DNA from 3 places in the Lentibacillus sp. genome. Region 1 is predicted to be linked to each of the others. Evidence: riboswitches for the same ligand, from Rfam matches in the RefSeq annotation. Region 1 holds a riboswitch; each other region holds the start of a gene.
The links. A riboswitch is a leader RNA that binds a small molecule or an ion and turns the genes downstream of it on or off. The one in region 1 is predicted to bind cobalamin.

Region 1 (4,289 bases):
TGACATGACCATTTTTGCTGAATGCAACAAAAACCAGAAAGGCAAAAGCAGCCAGTCCGAAAATTAAATATAAGACACCAAAATTGCCAGTCATGAAATCATTTGCCATATTCACAAATTCTTTACCTGCTTCAGGAAAAACCGCCAGAGGGATGGAGACGGCAACCAATAGGAATAAAGCACCAAAAAATGTCGGCCAGTCAATCAAATCTTTGTTCATTATTTTCACCCTTTCTACCGATAGCTTTTCTAGATGATGGCAGGATATTCATTGGCAGTGAAATATTTGAATGGCAGCAGGTAATTAATAAAAGGTACGGCAAAATGGGGGCGTGATAAAGTTTGATAAGCTTATTGCGCTGGACAGTAAAGAGTTATGTGTTGTGGGAGCTGAAGGGGTATTGAGGAGGAAATCCCGAAGATATCATGAATTTTCCCGAAGTTCACCGGGAAAATCCCGAAGTTCACATTGATCTCCCCGAAGTTCACAATAAAAATCCCGAAGTTCACAAAATTCCAGATTTCGGTCGCAGCTAAAAAAACCGCTGTATGAACTCGAAAAACGTTCATACAGCGGGTAGATGGCCTTTAGCCGGCTTCAGTTATTTCATTCGGCGGCAGTATTTGCTTAAGTTGCTGCTTTTCGTCGTTCGACAGCGGCATCATTGGCAGACGAGCGTCTCCAACGTACATACCCATCATATTGAGAGCTGCTTTTACCGGTGATGGGCTTGGTTGTGCGAATAGCGCCTTCATCGTCGGCAGAAGTTCCTGATGGATAAGAGATGCACGTTGCACGTCACCGTTCTGGAAGCTTTGAACCATTTTTTTAATGTCACTTCCGATAATATGCGAGGATACGGATACAATTCCGTTACCGCCAATCGCCAGTACAGGGAGTGTCAGATTGTCGTCACCGCTGTAGAGGGTGAAATCTCCAGACGTTTTACTGATGATGTCAGTCATTGCATCAAGGTCGCCGCTCGCTTCTTTCACCGACACAATGTTACTGATCTCAGACAGCCGGATAATAGTTTCAGGATCAATTGCCACTGCGCTCCGACCTGGAACATTGTAAAGCATTACGGGAAGGGATGTCGCTTGTGCAACTGCTTTATAGTGCTGATACAGTCCTTCCTGGGAAGGTTTGTTATAGTATGGTGTTGTGAGCATGATTGCATCGATACCCGTCGCTTCCGCCTGCTGTGTCAGCTCGATGGAAGTCCGGGTGCTGTTTGATCCTGTACCTGCAATGACGGCTGCTCGTCCATCTGCAACTTGTGAGACAAAGCGGAACAAGTCCAGTTTTTCGTTATCTGTCAGGGTTGGGGATTCACCTGTCGTCCCCGCTACGACTAATCCGTCCGAACCATTTGCGATTAAGTAATTCACCAATGTACGTGTTGCCTGAAAATCGATATCACCATTTTGATTGAATGGGGTTACCATTGCGGTTAAAACTTGGCCGAAATTCATCGTTTTTCACATCCTTTTAAAATTGTTTTTAAAAGGCTATCTCCCATTTTCGCAATAAAAAAACAACAACGAGGGGTCGCTGTTGCAGCAGAAACGTTACTTACGTTTCTTTGCGCAAGATAGCCCTCCATATAGTCTCCTATATGACAGTCCTGTATTTATTCAATAGCAGAACCAACTTCGAGAATATGAGCTTCTCTTAAGTTTCGGCGAATACCCCTTTCCACAATCATCAGCGGATCCCATAGTCCTTCTACTGTGTACTGATGGTCTTCGCACCTCTACCCCACTTCAATGAATTGAAATGGAAAATATATAATTATATTCAATCTACCACAGGGTATCCGGAATTTCAAGGCATACTTCGGGAATTACCACGTCAGGTATCTTTTCTTTTAATCTATTGCATCAGAATGTTTTCTATGATAGTCTATTAAATACAATATATATTAATAAAAGTTATTAAATTCACTATATATAGTGTCCGAGAAATAAGGTGACAACTTCGTCTTAAAAGGGAATCCGGTGAAAATCCGGAACTGTCCCCGCAACTGTAAGTGTGGACGAACAGGCTATCCACTGTATTGCAAGCTTCACGGCAGCTATATGGGAAGGGCCTCAGTAGACAGAAGCATGAGTCAGGAGACCTGCCTTAGTTCGTACGTTTCAATCCTCGGGGCAAGAGATGGTGAAGCGATGGGAACATACTGCATATTTTCTGTCGTTTTATAACCGTTCATCCCCGTGGTGAACGGTTTTTAATATTTTTTTAGGAGGCAGAGCCATGACACTGACAATAACGGAGGATCTTGAGTCATTAATTGAACAGGCAACTGAAGGGCTGGATGTGGATAAGGAAGCTTTTTTGGAAAAAACACGTGAAAAGGGTGGTGCGGTCGATAAGAATTGTTTAATAAGACTGGCACTGGAAAATATCGATGAGGCAAATCCTGACTGGACATTTGTCGGCGAGCGCTTGTATCTGCAGACATTATATGAACAGGCAGCAGTAAATAGGAGGTATGAGGTCAGCCGTCAATACGGAGATTTTCATCAGCTTATTTCACGATTGGCGGATAAGGGCATTTATTCAGATAACCTGCTTAAGTCATACACCAGACAGGAAATTGATTATTTTGGCAGCATTATTGAGCCTGAGCGGGATTTGTTGTTCAACTACCTTGGTCTGTATACGCTGGCAACCCGATATCTTGCAACAGACCACGATAAAAACATATATGAACTGCCACAGGAGCGATGGATGGTCATCGCAATGCACCTGATGCAGGATGAGCATCCCGAGTATCGCAGCCAATACGTTGCTGAAGCCTATTGGGCGCTCAGCAATCTGTACATGACGGTTGCCACACCAACGCTTACCAATGCGGGTAAAACACACGGTCAACTGTCGAGCTGCTTTATCGATACGGTGGACGACAGTCTGCAGTCGATCTATGACAGCAATACCGATATTGCCAAGCTTTCGAAAAATGGCGGCGGGATTGGTGTTTACATGGGGAAAATCCGCAGCCGCGGCAGTGCGATCAAAGGTTTCAAAGGGATGTCAAGCGGTGTTGTGCCGTGGATCAAGCAGCTGAACAACACGGCTGTTAGCGTTGACCAGCTCGGGACGAGAAAAGGCGCGATTGCCATTTACCTGGACATCTGGCATGCCGATATTGAGCCGTTTCTTGATTTGAAGCTGAACAATGGCGATGAGCGTCTCCGCGCACACGATATTTTCACGGGTGTCTGTCTGCCGGATTACTTCATGGAACAAGTGGAAAAGCGTGGTGACTGGTACTTGTTTGACCCGCATGAGGTGCGGCAGGTGATGGGGTATTCACTTGAGGAGTTCTATGATGAAGAGCAGGGGGCAGGTTCGTGGCGCGAGCGCTATTTGGAATGTGTCCGGTCTGATGAGCTCACAAAACGTGTCGTTCCAGCAATCGATATTATGAAACGGATTATGAAATCACAGCTCGAATCCGGTACGCCGTTCATGTTTTACCGGGATGAGGTGAACCGGCAGAACAATAATCCACACGAAGGCATGATTTACTGCTCGAATCTTTGTACGGAAATCACGCAAAATCAGTCACCGACCGAATTTTTGGAAGAGTTGACGGAAGCGGATGGCACCATCGTGAAAAAATATAAACCCGGTGACTATGTTGTCTGCAATTTGAGTTCAATCAATCTCGGGAGGGCTGTTCCGGAGAAGGCTCTGGAACGTCTGATCAGCATTCAGGTCCGCATGCTTGATAATGTGATTGGCATAAATACTTTGCCGCTTAAACAGACACAGTTGACGAATCAGAAATACCGCGCCATCGGACTGGGGACATTCGGCTGGCATCATCTGCTGGCAAAAAAGAATATCGGATGGGAGACAGAAGAGGCGGTTGATTACGCTGACCGGATGTACGAAAAAATCGCATATCTGACGATTAAAGCCAGCATGGAACTAAGCAGGGAAAAGGGCAGCTATCCGGCGTTTGCAGGCAGCAAATGGCAGACGGGCCGGTATTTTACCGACAAAGGCTATACCGGTGAAAAATGGCAGTCACTCAAGCAGGATGTGATGGAACACGGTGTCCGAAACGGCTACTTGATGGCTGTTGCACCTAATTCGTCGACATCAATGATTGCCGGTTCCACTGCGAGTATCGATCCGGTATTCAAGCCGTTTTACTTTGAAGAAAAGAAGGACTTCAAAATTGCTGTGACAGCCCCGGAACTGGATCATAACACTTACGGGATTTACCGCCGTTCAGCGTATATTCTCGATCAGCGCTGGTCGGTCAGGCAGA
Region 2 (4,289 bases), on a different contig from region 1:
ATCGCATTCAACTCGCTGGTGTTCAGTAAAAGCAGCAACGACCCCAGGATGAAAAACGGGACAATAATCCCTATATGACTCCACCCCCGCATGGATACACTGCCAAGCAGCCAGCCCATAATTTGCTGCAGCTGATCACCCGTTAACGCAATAATCAGCGATATAAACGCCCCCAGAAACGAACTGAAGACAATGCCTGTTAAAATAATCGTCTCTACCCGCATCGTCCGATCCACTCTTCTGGCAAAAAACAGCACAAATAAAATGGTTAATAAAGCGGCTGCTATACTTAAAGCCGGCAGCGTATAAAGCCCCAGAAAAGGAATCGAAATGTTAAAAAACAATGTCACAACTGCCCCGACAGATGCACCGGAAGAGACGCCCAAAATGTACGGATCTGCCAATGGATTTCGCAGCAGACCCTGGAATGCCGCTCCAGCAATGGCAAGAGAGGCGCCGACCAGACCGGCAAGCAGCACTCTGGGCAATCGGATTTGCGAAACAATATTCATATCCATCGAATCAACCTGCTCAGCTATCGATAAGCGAAAAACGTGTGCACCAATAATTTTGACGATATCTGAAACAGGAACTGATACACTGCCAACGGATATGGCCGCAAGCATCGATACAAGCAAGAAGGCAAATGCCAGCACATATGCAAGCAGATGATTATTCGTCAAAAATTTCCGGATAAACAACTTTAGCAATCTCCTTTGCACCTTCCGCTAAACGGGGGCCTGGACGGCTTACAATATCTGACGGCACATCGTAAACCTGCTCTTTCTCAACCGCCGTCATATCTTTCCAACCATCACGCTTGAGGACTTGCGCTGCCGGATCGTCCTCATAATCACCATATGTTGTTATAATGACATCCGGATTGAGTTGCACAATAGCCTCAGGATCCATCTGAACCCATCCGTCCTGCTCTTTTGCTGCATTATCTGCATTGATAACCTGCAGGAGATCATCAAAAAACGTATTTTTTCCCGCCGTAAATAGCTCCGGTGCAGGTGATACTTCAAAAAAGACCGACTTACGTTCATCATCACTGATTGCCTTCGTCTTTTCACGCAAAGCTGCAAATTCTTCTTTCATATTGCTGACGATATCTTCTGCCTTATCCTGTGTACCGGTAACTTGTCCAATCTGTTCAACCGATTCATACGCCTCTGTGATTTGCTGTGCGTCATGAACGACATATACATCGATGCCGGCATCACGGATCTGCTGCAGGGCTTTTTCTGAATTATGTGCACTGGAAGCATGCGCAAGCACAAGATCGGGCTCCAGACTGAGGATCACTTCCACATTCAGCTCCAGACCGCCTACACGCTCTTTTTTCTCTACCGCTTCCGGATAATTGTCATGGTCCGAAACACCGACGATTTCTTCTCCCAATCCGAGTGCAAACGCAATCTCGGTATTACTCGGGATTAAGGAAACGATCCGCTCCGGTTTCTCATCAATCGTCATATCATGATCAAGCGCATCGGTGACCGTTAATGGAAATGCGGATTCTTCTGCCTCTGTTTGCCCAGTGCTCTCATCCGTACTCTCAGGTTCTTTTTCCGATTCAGGACTGTCAGAACCGCAACCGGCCAGAAGACCCAGTGTAAGCATTAATAATAGAAAAAAAGATAAAACCTTTTTCACTTCAATACCCCCTAGTGTATGTTATACAAAATAAAAAAACATCTTCACGAGAAATGAAGATGATTATGTAAAAGAGCAGTAACTAAACCTGTCCCTTTACACCCTCCTATTCCCCGTAGGCATTGGTGCACAATAGGCATCAGGCAGGTCTCCTGGCTCTTGGTCATCACTTGCTGCACCTTCCCTTCCCATACATTCACATGTACAGTGGTTATAACAGCTAGCTCGCAATTTACAGTGGCGGGACCGCGCTGGACTTTCACCAGCTTCCCTTTTAAGATTTCACAAATTGAAATCACCTGTACCCAAAACTATTAAGTTATTCGCTGAATCCAATTATACATAATGTTGCAAAATCTGTCACGTTTCTGCTTGGTTTTAAAAAAGCGGGGAAATTCTTATTCAACAATTTAATCCCGCCCCTTATCGTTGAATAGGTTTTATTTATGTTTGTACAGGGGCATACCAATATATTTTATACATTTGTTCTGATACACCGAAATATAATCTATCTATAATACAGCTGTATATTCCTCTAAATTATCCCTTTGAATGTAAATTATCCGCCGGTAAGAAATCAAAAATTTCACCGGACTCGATTGAATCCGCAAGTTGTTGAAGCCAGTAACAGTATTTCTTGTAATCTTCTAATTGTTCAAGATCTTGCCTGGCTTTTTTGTGTAAACTTTCCTCGGTTTGTTCATCCTCAATGACTTCTTGAAGCTGATCCTCTGCCTGTTTGATGGCGAAAAGGTTTATCTCGGCTTCTCTTTTCCATTTACTTCCGAAAAATCGACCGAAATAATTGAAGAAGTTTTTCTCAGCCACAAAATGATCCTTTCTAGAGCCTTTTCGCCATATTTTCCGGACAATATTAATTTCCTGTAAATTACGGACCGCTGTGCTCATACTAGGTTTCGTCATCCCAAGCTCATCTTTCATTTCATCAAGGGTCATTGGACTCTGCTTAAAATACATTGTGGCATAGAGCCGGCCGATTGACGGAGTTATACCATACAAATCCATCGTTTCGGCAATCGCATTAATGACTTCTTGCTCCGCATAGTTAATTTTTGATTCAGCGGAAAGTACTTCTTTTTCGTCCATGGTCCTCCCATCCTCCGTTTCTCTGTTGTTCAGATTTCTTGTCAATACTGTAGATACTTAAAACCCAGCGTATGTAAGAATTCCCCTTGTACTGTGATTTCAATCACCATGCTTAAAGTATATCATGACACTTTCCATTTTACTTTGATCCGCGGTTTCAGTACATTTCATAACCATTGCGTTAATCTTAACATAAATTATAACTGGTCATTTGAATTGTCTTTCAGCAGCGCATTCTTACTGGAACCACCACTTTCAATTGATTTCTTTTATCTTCCCTTGTAAATTCAAACAACTACACAATTTTCATGATCTATTACCGTATGGGCTTAAAGAAAAAAGGAAGTGGCCAAACCCACTCCCTTTCATGTCTTACTGGCGTTTTTTCGTTTTCTTGTTGTTTGCTTTTTCCGTTTCAGTTAACGGTTCATTGGCAAATTCATGATCATATTTCCTCGTAAGATCCTTCCTTACTGCCTGCTCGTCACTGAAGCCATTCGTTCTTTTTTTGTCATTTGCCATTACAAACACCTCCAGGTCATAGTTTTGCCCAGATGAAGGCTATCCATGTGTTTATTTATGGCATATGGCACATCTAAACTTTTCGGCAGTTTTTTCACTATTTAGATGTTAACCAATTTTTCTTGTACTGTCTGAGGCAACAGCCGAAATAATAAACCTTTATATTTAATATCAGCTGCTCCGGCGAACACAAGAATGATAAATAATAAAATAGCTGTCTTATTATTCCATTCCATAATTTTACCTCCCATATAGAATTGCCCGCCATTTAACACCCTTACCTTAAGCTGCATAACGCATTTTCCAGCACGATTTCCCATCATTAATGGCAATCACTATCTTCCTCCGCCCCCGATTGAATACACTGTTCCCAACCGTAAAAAATCACAAATTAAAGGAGATAGCACGCCGCTATCCCCTTTTAATAATACGCATATTTATGCTTTAAATCCATTATTAACTTCGATAGCGATCATACGGCAGCGGGTTCCATATTCTGTATCCCAGTTCTTCTGATCGAAGTACGGACGGGATGTCGTCGAACATTCGCCGGGCTACTTCCAGCTCGCGTTCTGCTTCTTCCCTGTCCTGATACATAAATTCATCGGAAGCCTTCTCTGCTGCTTTATCCACTTTTTCCTTCAGGGACTCAACGACCATTTCCTGCTGTTTAAAGAGCGATTCACGCGCATCAGCTACCCAACCGGCTTGAGTTGACCTTAATGTGTCCGAAACATGACTGAATTCCTCAAAAATCTCTTTATAAACGCGATCAGCATTGGAGCGTACATCCAGAATCGCTGCTTCCAAATCGTCAAGCGTCAGTTCTTCCACCTCAAGCGCTTTACGTCGCTCTGGCCCACCTAACCTGGATCTGTCTAAATAATATGGAAAGATGCTTTTTATGGTCTTTCCAACTGGTCTGACGGCCTGATTATTTTCATCAACACCTTTAGGCTGGATGCCCTGCATTGCAATCCGGGCTGATTCAGGACGGACAA
Region 3 (4,289 bases), on a different contig from region 1:
AGTGCTATTTCAACCACATGGTCATAAATTGTATTCAACTTCAATTGACGCATTATAGCTATATCTTCTGCCGAATAATGTCTGTCCAAAAGTTCTTTTGTCTTACCCGCTGAACTGGTAATTCTCATCTCTTGTGGCAGATCTTGCAAAAAACGTGTAAACAGAGGGTATGCAGCTGTATTTCGGCTTATTATCGTCAACATGTGATGAACGATAGCGGTTCTGACTAATGGGACATCAAGCTGTTTCATTTCATAGTGATCAGCAATCTGAAAGCTGCTCATACCATAATGGTTATATCCTGTAAGACTGTCAACAAAAATATTTGCCTCCATCTCTGAAAAACATTTCAGTAATTGATAGAGCTCTTCATAAAGTTGGTTCAGAAAATTTGCCTGGAAGCGATGTGTTTGATAATACTGCCTTTTCACCCAATTCGTTGCGATTCGCTTATCGACTACAGGAATGAAATGAAAATTATTTTTTTTGCTGTTTGTCATTGTCTGAATGAGCAGAAGCAGCCGTTCAAGAAAAATAGATGCTTTCTGATAATACTCCATCCCGTTAAAATAATTTACAGGAACGTGTTTCTTCTGTTCACGTAGCCAATTTTCTCCACGGACGGTCGTCATTGCTGCGTTGGTATTGTTCAGTAACAGCATATCTTCGTCAGCCAGTTGGTGTATGTGCTCTTCAAAATCCCGTTTTTGCAGCGAGGGATATATTCCATAAAAACGATTCAATTGGTAAATATGTGAATCCTGCACCGTCTGGATTGAACGTTTTCCTTTCAATAAATGATAGACTGCAGAAATGCTGCGCCCATCTTTAAATCTGGAGCAGCAAGACATGATGATGTAATCGAACAGCAATAGAGACCCCCCTTTATATGCAGATAGACTTGCATATGTTCATATCAATGATAACACGTTGTGGCGCAGTTGAAATGTATAACTTACTTTTTTACAATAGAATGAGTGATGATAGGTTCTTTTAAGCAGGGAGAGATTAGATGCCAAAATATACGATAGTGGATCAGGAAACATGTATTGCCTGCGGGGCATGCGGTGCCACCGCCCCCAATATATACGATTATAACGATGAGGCGCTGGCTTATGTTGTTCTGGATGAGAATGAAGGAACTGCCGAGGTACCCGGGAATTTGGAAGATGATGTACTGGATGCATATGAAGGGTGCCCGACAGACTCCATTAAGGTTGCCGAAAATCCTTTCCACGGGGATCCATTAAAATATGAGGGCAGTTAGGAAAAACATACATTTCCTTTATTATAATGGTTATGGTGAGAAAAACCAACACAAAATACCAGCCTGATTCAGCTGGTATTTTGCAAATAAAACCGATTATTGGCATATTTTTCAAAGAAATGGCTGATAATCGGATATAGTAAAATAATGAACACAGCATTGCCAACAGCGTGATACATATCGAACGGCAAACCTGCCAGATAATAAGGCCAAAATTTCCCGGCGATTGAATACGTAGTCAACGATATGATAAACCCGTATAAAAATCCGCTCAAGACTGCAAACGCAACAATGATATATACCGGAATTCTCCGCGGATATTTCCCCATAAAGCCACTGATAAAGCCTATCAGAGCCCAGGAAACAACCTGCCATACAGTCCAGATTCCCATCCCCAGCAGCATATTTGATAAAAACGTTGTTAACAATGCGAGTATGATGGCTGCCGCCGGGCCTAGCAGAAGCCCGCAAATGATAATCAGTGATGTGACCGGCTGTATGTTGGGAAGAAATGCAAACACACTTCTGCCAACTACCGCAAGTGAAGCGAGCAAAGCTAGTAAAGTCAGCTTGTAAGTATTCATAAAATTATTCCCATGCCTGTAAATCGAATGTTACTTCATCACCTGGGGATAATTCATATTCGGCGGCACCGACATTTGCCATTTCGCCATTCACCTTAAATATCCACGCTTTTTGTTCGTCCTCCTCGGCGGAAACTCGTTCGATGGAAGTGATAAATTGTCCATTTTCTTCAGTTTTAACATAAAAATTCTTTTGCAGAACATCCATTAAAATAGTGCCTTCTTCAATCTCAATTTCTTTTTCTGCAATGTATTCGGAACCTTCATCTTTACTTATCGTAATCCGGATTTCATCTTCGCTGAGTTCGCCATCTGCGTTTTCATTTGTTGAAGTCCGTGTATTATTGTTGTTTGATTCGGATTGATCTTCTCCCCCGGCGCCGCAGCCGGCTATCAGTCCAATAACCACTAATATCGATGCAATCCGTAAAATCAACTTGTTCATTTACGATTCCTCCTTGTTATGTTTTAATTTGTGCTCAAAAAGGATAAAAAAAGACTTATAAGTTTTAGGCGACGCAGTTTCAAGCAGCGGAAAACAACTTAACGAAAATCAGCGATGGAAACCAAAAGCAATACTGGACTGACAACAGCAGAACAATAAAAAAGCTAACCTCCTTCATAGGTTAGCTTAAAAGACAATCGAAAATATGCTGAGTTTATATCACGTTTTCGGTTGTCCCAATCGCTCATATCCCCGAAGCATTGAAACACTAGATATTGGCAGGTCTACTGACTTGTGATTCAAGCCTAATCTAAGGCCTTCCCGTACGGAATTCCATACAGTGGTTCACCCTTATTTCGTCAATCACTTACAGTTGCGAGGACAGTTCCAGCTTTTCACTGGATTCCCTATTAAGTTCGTGTTCAAAAGGATAACAAGGACCAAGAAGTCCGAGGCGGCGTCGCTTCGAGCATCGCATGAGAAGCGGAGAAAAAGAATTTCGATGTGACCTTGTTACCGGACTTTTTGAACAACTTCTTTAAGTATTTACACCAATATCTATTTTTCTTATTAAGATTTCAGCATTATAGTATCATAAACATCTCTGTTTTTCCAGCACAACGCTAAAGTGACAGGCACTACAGCGGAACCCTAATTTCAAACGTTGTACCTTCATCCGCCATGCTTTTCACGTTGATCGTTCCCCCATGTGTTTCAACGATATTTTTTGCAATCGCAAGTCCCAGTCCGGTTCCTTTCTTCTTGCCGTTTCTCGTCCTCGATTTGTCAGCTTTATAAAAGCGTTCAAACACAAAAGGTATATCTTCTTCCGGGATGCCGCTTCCATTATCCTCTATCGACACTAGAAGCTCAGTATTTGTATTTTCAACCATCACTTTTACAAAGCCATTTTCTTCAGTATGCCTGATTGCATTATCAATAAGATTAGTGAATACTTGTTCCATCCGATCGGCGTCCACTGAAATATTGGATATGCTCAGATGGTTTTTTGAAATGAGCTGAACATTATTTTCTTCTGCCAGTCCCTTGAATTTCTTCAGGATACGCTCCAGAAATTTGCCGGCATTAACTTTTTCCTTGTTTAACATGGTCTGACCTGCTTCCATTCGGGCAAGGTCCAAGAGTTCATTAACAAGCCTTCCCATGCGAAGTGACTCTTCATGAATAATCTGCGCCAGTTCATTTTTCTCCTCTTTGGACTCAGCAACGTCATCAACGATTGCCTCACTGTAACCCTGCAGCATTGATATAGGTGTGCGCAATTCGTGAGAAACGTTGGCAATAAAGTCCTGCCGCATTTTATCCAGACGTCTCTCCTCTGTCATATCGCGAATGACGGCTACAGCGCCTCGCACATAAGATTGGTCATACAATGGTGTCATGATCATGACCCATGTTCGTCCCTGTGCATTAATTTCCCGGATCACTTCTTTTTCGTCCTGAATAACACTTTGTAAAATCCCGCTCAGTGGCTCAGGGGATTTCGGGTTATCCTCGGTTGGCTCAATACCATTTTCGTAATGGAGCTTTTCAATGAAATGTTCTGCAGGCGGGTTGGTTACCAGCATATCACCGTTTCGGTTTAAGGTTATGACCCCGTCAGCCATTGAACTGACGATACTTGAAAATTGTTCCTTTTCCTGTCTTAATGCATTGATATGAAATTTCAGCTGTCTTCCCATTCGATTAAAAGCCATTGCCAGCTCACCAATCTCATCGTGGGTTAATATCGGTACTTTTGTGTTAAACTCCCCTCGTGTCAAATCGAGTGCTGCTTCCCGCATTTTTATCAGGGGCGAAGTGATTCGCGTTGACAGGAAGAAGGCAAAAATCGTTGTTAAAATAATGGCAATCCCTGCAGCAAGAAAGATAATTTTAGTCGTTTCAGCTTTGGTTTGGTTGACAATTTCCAGCGACTGATAAATAAAAACAGCTCCATTCGGATTAATCGGTGTTCCGACAATCATTGCTT

Region 2: another riboswitch for cobalamin. It lies ahead of VK097_RS14075 (ABC transporter substrate-binding protein); the one in region 1 lies ahead of VK097_RS12465 (ribonucleoside-diphosphate reductase subunit alpha).
Region 3: another riboswitch for cobalamin. It lies ahead of VK097_RS12210 (DUF4430 domain-containing protein); the one in region 1 lies ahead of VK097_RS12465 (ribonucleoside-diphosphate reductase subunit alpha).

The regions. Positions count from the first base shown of each region.
Region 1 is NZ_DATGTT010000068.1:6,986-11,274, forward strand. It holds gene VK097_RS12455 (BCCT family transporter) at 1-220, opposite strand, end outside; gene dapA (4-hydroxy-tetrahydrodipicolinate synthase) at 589-1,476, opposite strand; lysine riboswitch at 1,589-1,768, opposite strand; cobalamin riboswitch at 1,954-2,145, shown strand; gene VK097_RS12465 (ribonucleoside-diphosphate reductase subunit alpha) at 2,261-4,289, shown strand, end outside.
Region 2 is NZ_DATGTT010000097.1:13,343-17,631, reverse strand. It holds gene VK097_RS14080 (FecCD family ABC transporter permease) at 1-710, opposite strand, end outside; gene VK097_RS14075 (ABC transporter substrate-binding protein) at 673-1,659, opposite strand; cobalamin riboswitch at 1,785-1,977, opposite strand; gene cudC (choline uptake/conversion transcriptional regulator CudC) at 2,200-2,766, opposite strand; gene sspO (small acid-soluble spore protein SspO) at 3,139-3,288, opposite strand; gene VK097_RS14060 (hypothetical protein) at 3,390-3,524, opposite strand; gene VK097_RS14055 (sulfate adenylyltransferase) at 3,745-4,289, opposite strand, start outside.
Region 3 is NZ_DATGTT010000065.1:142,603-146,891, forward strand. It holds gene VK097_RS12195 (YpbB family protein) at 1-872, opposite strand, end outside; gene VK097_RS12200 (ferredoxin) at 1,013-1,267, shown strand; gene VK097_RS12205 (ECF transporter S component) at 1,336-1,851, opposite strand; gene VK097_RS12210 (DUF4430 domain-containing protein) at 1,856-2,296, opposite strand; cobalamin riboswitch at 2,557-2,753, opposite strand; gene VK097_RS12215 (ATP-binding protein) at 2,935-4,289, opposite strand, start outside.